Regions from separate parts of the Streptomyces sp. NPDC018263 genome, predicted to be linked through region 1. Evidence: riboswitches for the same ligand, from Rfam matches in the RefSeq annotation. Region 1 holds a riboswitch; the other holds the start of a gene.
What was found. Region 1 has a riboswitch for cyclic di-AMP ahead of ACZ3HQ_RS17725 (transglycosylase family protein). Riboswitches for the same ligand answer to the same signal wherever they lie in the genome.
Positions count from the first base shown of each region.

Region 2: another riboswitch for cyclic di-AMP. It lies ahead of ACZ3HQ_RS12395 (M23 family metallopeptidase); the one in region 1 lies ahead of ACZ3HQ_RS17725 (transglycosylase family protein).

Region 1 covers NZ_JBVHFA010000005.1:465,136-469,979, forward strand. Annotated here, with positions in the region: gene ACZ3HQ_RS17715 (cytochrome P450 family protein) at 1-408, shown strand, start outside; gene ACZ3HQ_RS17720 (transglycosylase family protein) at 532-1,557, shown strand; cyclic di-AMP (ydaO/yuaA leader) riboswitch at 1,760-1,938, shown strand; gene ACZ3HQ_RS17725 (transglycosylase family protein) at 1,943-2,653, shown strand; gene eno (phosphopyruvate hydratase) at 2,977-4,257, shown strand; gene ACZ3HQ_RS17735 (FtsB family cell division protein) at 4,420-4,844, shown strand, end outside.
Region 2 covers NZ_JBVHFA010000003.1:677,123-681,966, reverse strand. Annotated here, with positions in the region: gene ACZ3HQ_RS12405 (PrsW family intramembrane metalloprotease) at 1-410, shown strand, start outside; gene ACZ3HQ_RS12400 (aldo/keto reductase) at 590-1,537, opposite strand; gene ACZ3HQ_RS12395 (M23 family metallopeptidase) at 1,614-2,642, opposite strand; cyclic di-AMP (ydaO/yuaA leader) riboswitch at 2,652-2,820, opposite strand; tRNA gene ACZ3HQ_RS12390 (tRNA-Met) at 3,098-3,171, opposite strand; gene ACZ3HQ_RS12385 (dihydrofolate reductase family protein) at 3,237-4,370, opposite strand; gene ACZ3HQ_RS12380 (SCO4225 family membrane protein) at 4,522-4,844, shown strand, end outside.

The DNA of each region.
Region 1 (4,844 bases):
GGGCCGGTGGAGCTGGCGACCTGGCGTTATGCCACCGAGCCGCTCACCATCGGCGGCCAGGACATCGCGGCCGGGGACCCGGTGCTGGTGGTCCTCGCCGCGGCGGACCGCGACCCGGAGCGGTTCGCCGACCCGGACCTGCTGGACCTCGGCCGCCGCGACAACCAGCACCTGGGGTACGGACACGGCATCCACTACTGCGTGGGCGCCCCGCTCGCCCGGCTGGAGGGCCAGACCGCGCTGGCCACCCTGCTCACCCGGCTGCCGGACCTCGCCCTGGCGGCCGATCCGGCCGAACTCCGCTGGCGCGGCGGGCTGATCATGCGTGGACTGCGGACACTGCCGGTGGAGTTCACACCGGTCGGTCCCCGTCGTGAAGGCGCACATGACGGGCGTTCAACTATGTGATCTTCACGTGATCTCTGCGGCATGAACTTGTGACAAGTGTTCGTCTGACGCTACGTTCACCCATCAGTGTGGCGCCGAGCACCACTTGCCACGCCGAAACGCTGTCGCACGAAAGGCAACCGCATGCTCTCCGGGAACGGTAGGCACCGTCGCCCCCGCCAGGCTCCGGCGCTCCTCGTCGCGGCGGGCGTGACCACGTCCGCCATCGCGATCCCGCTCCTCGGGGCGGCGAGCGCCAACGCGGCCGACGGCACCACCTGGGACAAGGTCGCCGAGTGCGAGAGCGGTGGCTCCTGGAGCGCCGACACCGGCAACGGTTACTACGGCGGCCTCCAGATATCCCAGGACGACTGGGACAAGTACGGCGGCACGCAGTACGCGGCCAGCGCCGACCAGGCCAGCCGTTCGCAGCAGATCTCGGTGGCCGAGAAGATCCTGGCCGACCAGGGCACCACCCACTGGGCCACCTGCGCCCTGCTCGCCGGACTCACCTCGAACTCCGGCTCGGTGGACGTCGACACGGGCGTGAGCGAGTCCCCCTCCGCCGGCCAGGGCGGCTCGGACAAGGACGCCGGCAAGTCGAGCGAGGCTCCCGACGCGGGTGCTTCGTCCGATGGTTCCGACTCGTCCGGACTGGGCAATTCCTCCCCGCCGTCCGACTTGTCCGACTCCTCCGCCAAGGAGACCGGCAAGCCGTCCCCGAGCGCCGGCGAGAAGGACGCCTCCGTCGACGCCGGGAAGGACGCCGGCGCCTCCCGCTCCGACGCGTCCGCGCCCCCGGCCGCCGACCCCGGCTACAAGGACGGCGGTTCGCCCTCCAGTGCCCCCGCGGCGGAGGACGACGAGTCCTGGGAGGACGGCGGCTCCTGGAGCCTCGTCGACACCGGCGACCTCGGCGGCGGCCGTCACCGGGGCGGCAACGCCGACGAGAGCGTGACGGAGGGTCAGCACACGGCCGGCACGGGCCGCCACGCCACCGCCTCTCCGGGCACCTACACCGTCCGCGCCGGTGACACGCTCGGGTCCATCGCCGACTCTCTGGACGTGGACGGCGGCTGGGAGGCCCTGTACTCCGCGAACAAGCAGGCCATCGGCGCGAACCCGAACCATGTCGACCCGGGTCAGACCCTCGAAGTGCCGGGCGAATAGGGCGAACAGACGGCGCACAGCGGCATTTGACGCCCCGCTATATTCTTATATGTCCTATTTGGCGAAAGTGTGGGATGACTCTCAGAAGACCTGATCGTCTTTGAATTTCGCCGCGCGGCATGTCTACGGTCGGGACCGCTCGTCACCACGAGCACCCGTGGCCGCAACGCCGAATCCTGCCAGCGGCCGTCGGGGACAACCGTCGCGTCAAGCGCCGTAGGCAGGAGCGGGGGACCCAAGGTAGGTGCCCGAACCGGTGACTGACACCGGGACGGGCTTGGGGTGGAGCCACGCCTTCCGGAAGTACCGGGGAGGGGTGGCCGGGCAACTCAACCGGCCCGAACCCGACAGCTCACCTCGCAGGCGTCGGTGAGGGGATCGATCCATGCTGTTCTCCAGCAAGGGCAAGCACCGTCGCCCGTCCAAGACCGTCCGTGTCCTCGCGCTCGCCGGTGTCGCCGGCGCGGCCGTCGCGGGCCCGGTGATGGCGTCGGGCAGCGCCTCCGCCGCCACCGGTTCCGAGTGGGACGCCGTCGCCCAGTGCGAGTCGGGCGGCAACTGGTCCATCAACACCGGCAACGGTTACTACGGCGGGCTCCAGTTCTCCGCCTCCACCTGGGCCGCGTACGGCGGCACGCAGTACGCCTCCACCGCCGACAAGGCGAGCAAGGAGCAGCAGATCACCGTCGCCGAGAAGGTGCTCTCCGCCCAGGGCAAGGGCGCCTGGCCGGTCTGCGGCACGGGTCTGTCCAGCACGCCGTACAGCGGTTCCGCCGCTCCGGCGAGCCCGGCTCCCTCCACGGACACCACGTCGGAGGACAAGGCCGCGGCCGACACCTCCGAGCGCACCGCCGACGACCAGGCCGCCTCCCGCTCCACCGAGCGTCCGGACGCGAGCAAGACCGTCACCACGCCGACCGGCGGCAAGGTCAAGAAGGGCGACGGCGAGTACAAGGTCGTCAAGGGCGACACGCTCAGCTCCATCGCCGCCAAGCACAAGGTCCAGGGCGGCTGGAAGAAGCTGTTCGACCTGAACAAGGACATCGTCGAGAAGGCCGACTTCATCTTCCCCGGCCAGATGCTCCACCTGAAGTAACCGCGACCCGCTCGGCGGCCCGGCCCCCGAACCGTCCGGCCTCCGAGCTTCCGGTCCCCTGACGGACCCCCCGCCCCGGTGCGCGTTCCCCCCGCGCGCCGGGGCGGTGCGCGTTCCCCGACCGGCCCGCCTCCCCGCCCGCAGCCTTTGCCCAGAACCCTTTGTTCCGGGCGGGAACAATGGGTACGGTCTCCCTGTCCCACCCCGTCCACGAGGCGGTCGGTCGACGGCCGACGCCCCTGGGACGGTTAGGCTCTAGACGCAAGGCGTGCCACCCGCGCACGCCCCGCACCCATCGCGTCACATCCATGAAGGAGATGCTCGTGCCGTCCATCGACGTCGTCGTAGCTCGGGAAATCCTGGACTCCCGAGGCAACCCCACGGTCGAGGTCGAGGTCGGCCTCGACGACGGCAGCACGGGTCGTGCCGCCGTCCCGTCCGGCGCCTCCACCGGTGCCTTCGAGGCCATCGAGCTGCGTGACGGTGACCCGAACCGCTACCAGGGCAAGGGTGTCGAGAAGGCCGTCCTCGCCGTCATCGAGCAGATCGGCCCGGAGCTGGTCGGCTACGACGCCACCGAGCAGCGCCTGATCGACCAGGCCATGTTCGACCTGGACGCCACCGACAACAAGGGCTCGCTCGGCGCCAACGCCATCCTCGGCGTCTCCCTCGCCGTCGCCCACGCCGCCTCCGAGGCCAGCGACCTGCCGCTCTTCCGCTACCTGGGCGGCCCCAACGCGCACCTGCTCCCGGTGCCGATGATGAACATCCTGAACGGCGGCTCGCACGCCGACTCCAACGTGGACATCCAGGAGTTCATGATCGCCCCGATCGGCGCGGAGTCCTTCTCCGAGGCCGTCCGCTGGGGCGCCGAGGTCTACCACACTCTCAAGAAGGTCCTGAAGAACAAGGGCCTCGCCACCGGTCTCGGCGACGAGGGCGGCTTCGCGCCGAACCTCGGCTCCAACCGTGAGGCCCTCGACCTCATCCTGGAGGCCATCAAGGAGGCCGGCTACACCCCCGGCGAGCAGATCGCCCTCGCGCTCGACGTCGCCGCGTCCGAGTTCTACAAGGACGGCAAGTACCTCTTCGAGGGCAAGGAGCGCTCCGCCGCCGAGATGACGGAGTACTACGAGGAGCTGGTGGCGGCCTACCCGCTGGTCTCCATCGAGGACCCGCTGTTCGAGGACGACTGGGCGGGCTGGAAGGTCCTCACCGACCGCATCGGCGACAAGGTGCAGATCGTCGGCGACGACCTGTTCGTCACCAACCCCGAGCGCCTCGCCCGCGGCATCGAGGAGGGCGTCGCCAACGCCCTGCTGGTCAAGGTCAACCAGATCGGCTCGCTGACCGAGACCCTGGACGCCGTCGAGATGGCCCAGCGCAACGGCTACAAGTGCATGATGTCCCACCGCTCCGGCGAGACCGAGGACGTCACCATCGCCGACCTGGCCGTCGCCACCAACTGCGGCCAGATCAAGACCGGTGCCCCGGCCCGCTCCGAGCGCGTCGCCAAGTACAACCAGCTCCTGCGCATCGAGGAGATCCTCGACGACGCCGCGGTATACGCCGGGCGCAGCGCCTTCCCGCGCTTCAAGGGCTGAGACCCCGGCGGGTCGGCGCGAGCCGGCCCCGCCCGTCGTACGTACGTCCCCGGACCCGGTCCCGTACCGTGTCCGGGGACGTACGCGCGTGTGAGCCCAGCACGCGCGCGGCACCACAGGCACAGCACAAGACGCACAGGCACAGTGGAGGCGGAGAGCCAGATGGCCGCGAGGGACCGGGACCGTTTCTCCACCACGACCAGGCTGCGGCTGCTCGGTGAGCAGACGGCGGCCCGCGTCTACCGCTCCCAGACCAAACGGCAGGCCCGCCGCTCCCGCCTCACCGGCCGCGCCGCCCTGCTGGCCCTGGTGCTGTGCTCGATGATCGTGGCGCTCGCCTACCCGATGCGGCAGTACGTCTCCCAGCGCGCCGAGATTGCGGACCTGAGGAACCGCCAGGAGCAGGCCCGTGCCCGGGTGGAGCAGCTCAGGGACGTCAAGGCCCGCTGGCAGGACGACGCCTACGCCGAACAGCAGATCCGGCGCAGGCTGCACTATGTGATGCCCGGCGAGACCGGGTACGTCGTGATCGACCCGGGCGCCGCCAAGCAGTCCCGCACCGACCGGGGCGCCGCCCACCGGCCCTG
Region 2 (4,844 bases), on a different contig from region 1:
GCGAACTCCGCGTCGCCCGCGAGGAACTCCCCGTCTACGTCTACGCCGGATGGCTCGCCCCCGCCGAACCCTTCGCCCTCGGCTCCCTACGCGCCCGCCGCCTGGCCCGCGACCACGCCCGCCGCTTCCTCGGCGGCCGCCCGGCCGCCCGCGCGGTGGTCGACTACGAAACCACCGCCACGGAACTCGCCCTCCTCCGCCACCGCGCCCGCGCGGGCCGTGTGGGCCCGGACTTCTCCACCCGAGAGCACGAACTCCTGACCACCCTGTGGCGACACCGAGCGTCCTCCCGCCCCGCGCTGGAGTACGCGGCCCACGTGACGGCCCCACCCCCGTCCCCCGTCACCTACTGGCAGCGCTACGGCCATCCGGCACCCCCATACGCGGGCTACAACCCGTACCGCACGTAGGGGGTTGGGGATGTTGATGCTTCAGGCGAACCCCGCCATGGGCGAGCAAACGGACGAGGCGCCCTCGATCGACCTCCACCGCCCCCACCCGAGGGGCGCGGGGAACTGCGCGACCAGCCACGACGGACCCGCAGCCGGACCACACACCTCCCCCACCCCTGAGCCACGCGCAGCCACCCTCAGGCAGACGCCTCCGTCAGAAGATCAAGCTCCCCCTGCGTCAGCGACAACTCAGCCACCGCCACCAACGCCGGAAGCTGATCCACCGTCCGCGCAGAAGCAATAGGCGCGGCAACCGTCGGCTGAGCAGCCAGCCACGCCAGCGCCACCGTAGCCACAGCGGTGCCCCGAGCCGAGGCGACCTCGTCCAGCGCGGCCAGCACCCGCTGACCCCGCTCCGAATCGAGGTGCTTCGCCACAGACCCGGCCCGCGCACTCTCCACCTTCACCCCCGCCCGGTACTTCCCGGTCAGGAACCCGGACGCCAGCGCGAAGTACGGCACGGCCGAAAGCCCCTCACGAGCGGCGACATCCTGCAGCGGCCCCTCGTACGTGTCACGGGACACAAGGTTGTAGTGCGGCTGAAGCGCGACATACCGAGCCAGCCCCGCCCGCTCGGAGAACTCCAGCGACTCCTTCAGCCGCTCGGCACTGATGTTGGACGCGCCGATGTACCGCACCTTCCCCGCCCGCACCAGCTCGTCCAGCGCCCCGATGATCTCCTCGACGGGCACATCGGGCTGATCGAAGTGGGTGTAGTAGAGATCGATGTGATCGGTACCGAGACGCCGCAGGGACGCGTCGGCCGCGGCCTTGATGTTGGCCGCGCCCAGCCCCTTGTACTCGGGATGCTGGCTGACCTTGGTGGCGATGACGACCTGATCGCGAACCCCCCGAGCCCGCACCCACTCCCCGATGAGCGTCTCGGACTCACCGCCCTGGTTGCCCTCGACCCAGGCCGAGTAGGAATCCGCGGTGTCGATGAAGTTGCCGCCCGCGGAGCGGTACGCGTCGAGGACGGCGAAGGACGTGTCCCGGTCGGCGGTCCAGCCGAAGACGTTGCCGCCGAGGGCGAGCGGGAAGACCTCGAGGGAGGAGGAGCCGAGCTTGCGCAGAGAAGCAGTCATGTCTTCTCAACGATCACTCGGACCCCGTCCATTCCGCTTCCGGGGCAAGGACCCGGTCAAGCCCGGCGGGGACCCCTCAGGGGGTGAGCCCCTTGCCCCGCAGCCAGGCGCCGGGGTCGATGCCGGTGGGCTGGCCGCCGGGGTGGACCTCCAGGTGCAGGTGCGGCCCGGTGACGTTGCCGGTGGCGCCGACCCGGCCGATGACCTCGCCGGTGGACACCTTCTGCCCCGCGCTGACGCTGATCGAGGACTGGTGGCAGAACCACAGCTCGGTGCCGTCGTCGAGGGTGAGGATCGTGCGGTAGCCGTACGCCCCGGCCCAGCCGGCCTCGGTGATCGTGCCGCTGTGGATCGCCTTGATCAGCGTGCCGGTGGGCGCCGCGAAGTCGAGCCCCGTGTGGTACCCGGAGGACCACATCGAGCCGGCCTGCCCGAAGGCCGAGGTGATCGTGTACGAGGAGGTCGGCAGCGTGTACTGCTTGGCCAGCGCGGCGAGCCGGTCGGCCTCGGCCTTCCTCTCGGCGTCGGCCTCGGCCTTCTCCTTGGCCGCCGCGGCCTTCTCGGAGGCTTCCTTCGCGGCCTTGGCGGCGGCGTCGGCGGCCTGCTGGTCGGCCTTGGCGACGGCCGCCGCGGTGGCCCGGCTGTCGGCCTTGGTCTGCTGCCGCTCGGCCTGGGCCATGATCCGGCTGCGCAGCGCCTCGCCCGCGTCGGCGGTGGAGTCGTCGCTCGCGGCGGTGGCCGTGGCGGTGGCGACCCCGGCGAGGGAGGCGGCGGGCGCCTCCGCGTGGTGCCCGTCGATCAGGGAGTCCACGGAGGGCAGGTCGGGCAGCGCGATGGACACGGGCGGCTTGCCGGTGTTGGCGCTCGCCATGCCACCCGCGCCGACGGCGGCGATGACACCGACGCCGAGGACGGTGGAGCTGCGGGCGAGTCCGCCGCCGCGCTGCTTGGCCACGCGGTGCCGGCCGCGTACGGCGGGTAGAGACTCCTCGGTGGGGTTCCATTCCTCCCACGCGCCGTCCTCGGCACGAGGGGCGCCGTAGGCAAAGGGCTCACTCGCGTCCGGCGCGAACGGGGCTTGTGGGGCAGGCCGGTTGGACGCCACGCGGGCGCACTCCTTTCCCTCCTCCGCCTACCGGGTTAGCTGACGGGTTCGGAGCAGGAAGGTCTCCTACGCGCGTAAACCCGGCGTGCTCCGAGAGTGGTGCACGGCGGATCGGGACGCGATTCACCCCAGAGTGGTGGGTCCCCGGTTCCCTTGCGGGATTCGGCGTGTGCGCACGGCGCCGTCTCTGCTGACGGCTGTAACGACCGCGCTGCGTTATCGAACGTTAATAGACACGCGCACTGGATTCCAAGCCCGTCCAGCTTGATCGTTTGACGATCCGACGGGGTGCTTATCGGTCAGGAACGGTACGAAGAGGGCGAGTTGACCGCGCTTCAGGAGTCACAGGAGTTTTGCTGGTGACTCAAAAACACCAGCCGCCCCCGGAGCAACTCGGGGCCGGAAAACACTCAGGGCCGGAATCCGTTTACTGGATTCCGGCCCTGAGTCTTCAGTAGCGGGGACAGGATTTGAACCTGCGACCTCTGGGTTATGAGCCCAGCGAGCTACCGAGCTGCTCCACCCCGCGTCGTTGTGTCTCAAGCATACGTCATCCGCGGGACGCGGCGCACACACCCCGCCGTGACGTGGGCCTCAGTGCGGAAGGTGAGCGTTCGGCTCCTGTGCGAGAGCGGCGCACTCGGGCACCGTCACCACCTGAACGCCCCCCGCGGCGAGCACCCCCGAGCCGTCGGCCGCGGTGACGAAGGTGTCCGGCTCGCGCCAGGCGGTGACCACCCGGCGTACCCCCGCCGCGAGGATCAGCCCGGCGCACGGCACGGGCCGGGAGGCGCGGTGGGCGCAGGGCTCCAGGCTGCTGTAGACGGTGGCGCCGGGCAGCCGCGGGTCGGCCGGGTCCAGCTTGGCGAGCGCGGCCTCCTCGGCGTGGACCACCGGATCGCCGCCCTCGCGGGAGTGGCCGCGCGCCAGCTCGGTGCCGTCCGCCGCGACGACGACCGCGCCGACGCTGAAGGCCGTGTCCGAGGGCGGGCAGAGCGCGGCCAGCTCGCAGGCGGTGCGCAGCCAGTGCCGGTCGGCGGCGGTGTCCAGCGGGCCGGTGCCGGGGGCGGTGGGCTCGTACCGCATCAGGACGACGTCCTCGATCCGGCGGGTGTCGGTCAGCCGCAGCCGGCCGCCCTGGTAGGCGCCGGGGCCGAAGAGGTGGGGGGCGGCCGGGTCGCCGACGAAGAGCGGGGCGAGGACGAGCTGGAGTTCGTCGGCGAGGCCCTGCTGGAGGAGCTGGGTGTGCACGGTGCCGCCGCCCTCCACCATCAGCCGGCGCACTCCGCGCACCTCGTACAGGTGGGCCAGCAGCGCGCGCCAGTCGAGGGCGGTGCCGAGCGCCACCACATCGGCGGTGTCACCGAGGAGGGCGGAGGCCCGCCGCGCGCCCGCGTCGGTCGTGCAGACGAGCTTCTCGCCGCCGGAGTGCCAGAAATTGGCATCCGGGTCGAGGTCGCCCGAGCCGGACACGGTCACCTTCAGCGGGTACTCCGTCCGCCCCTCGGCCACCCGCGCGGCCCGCCGCTCGGGCGAGTTGACCAGGAGCCGGGGGTTGTCGGCGCGGATGGTCCCGGCGCCGACGAGGATCGCGTCCACCGAGGCCCGTACCGCGTCCACCCGGTCGAAGTCGGCGGGGCTGGACAGCAGCAGCCGCTCGGGGCCGGTGTCGTCCAGGTAACCGTCGAGCGAGACGGCGGCGGACAGCAGGACATGGGGGTAGGGCATCGACGCGCTCTCCGGACTCTGGGCTACGGGCGTGCACCCCTTTGTACTCCGTACCGGTGTGCGGCTTGCCCAGGCAGGGATGAGTACGGCTACTCATCCCCGGCGCGCGGCCCGGCCCCACTGTGGGATCACCGAACAGAAGGAGACCTCGATGCCGCACGCCGTCCGCCCCCGCCGCCTCTTCACCCTCGCCACCGGCAACTGGCTCTCGCGGGGCTATCTCGCGGTGCTCGCCGCCTCCGTCATCGGCATGTTCGCCTTCCCGGAGGGCGGGTTCGGGCTGGACCCGATGATGCTCACCGCTCCGCTCTCCTTCCTGGGCATGGCCTTCCCGTTCGGTCCCGGTACCGAGGGCAGCCTGGTGGTGGAGGTGCTGGCCACCGGTTTCTGGGTCGGGCTGCTCCTGCTGGGCGCCCTCGCGAACGCCGCCGCACTCGGCGCCCTCGCCTCCAGATCCGCCGGCGCGCCTCCCCG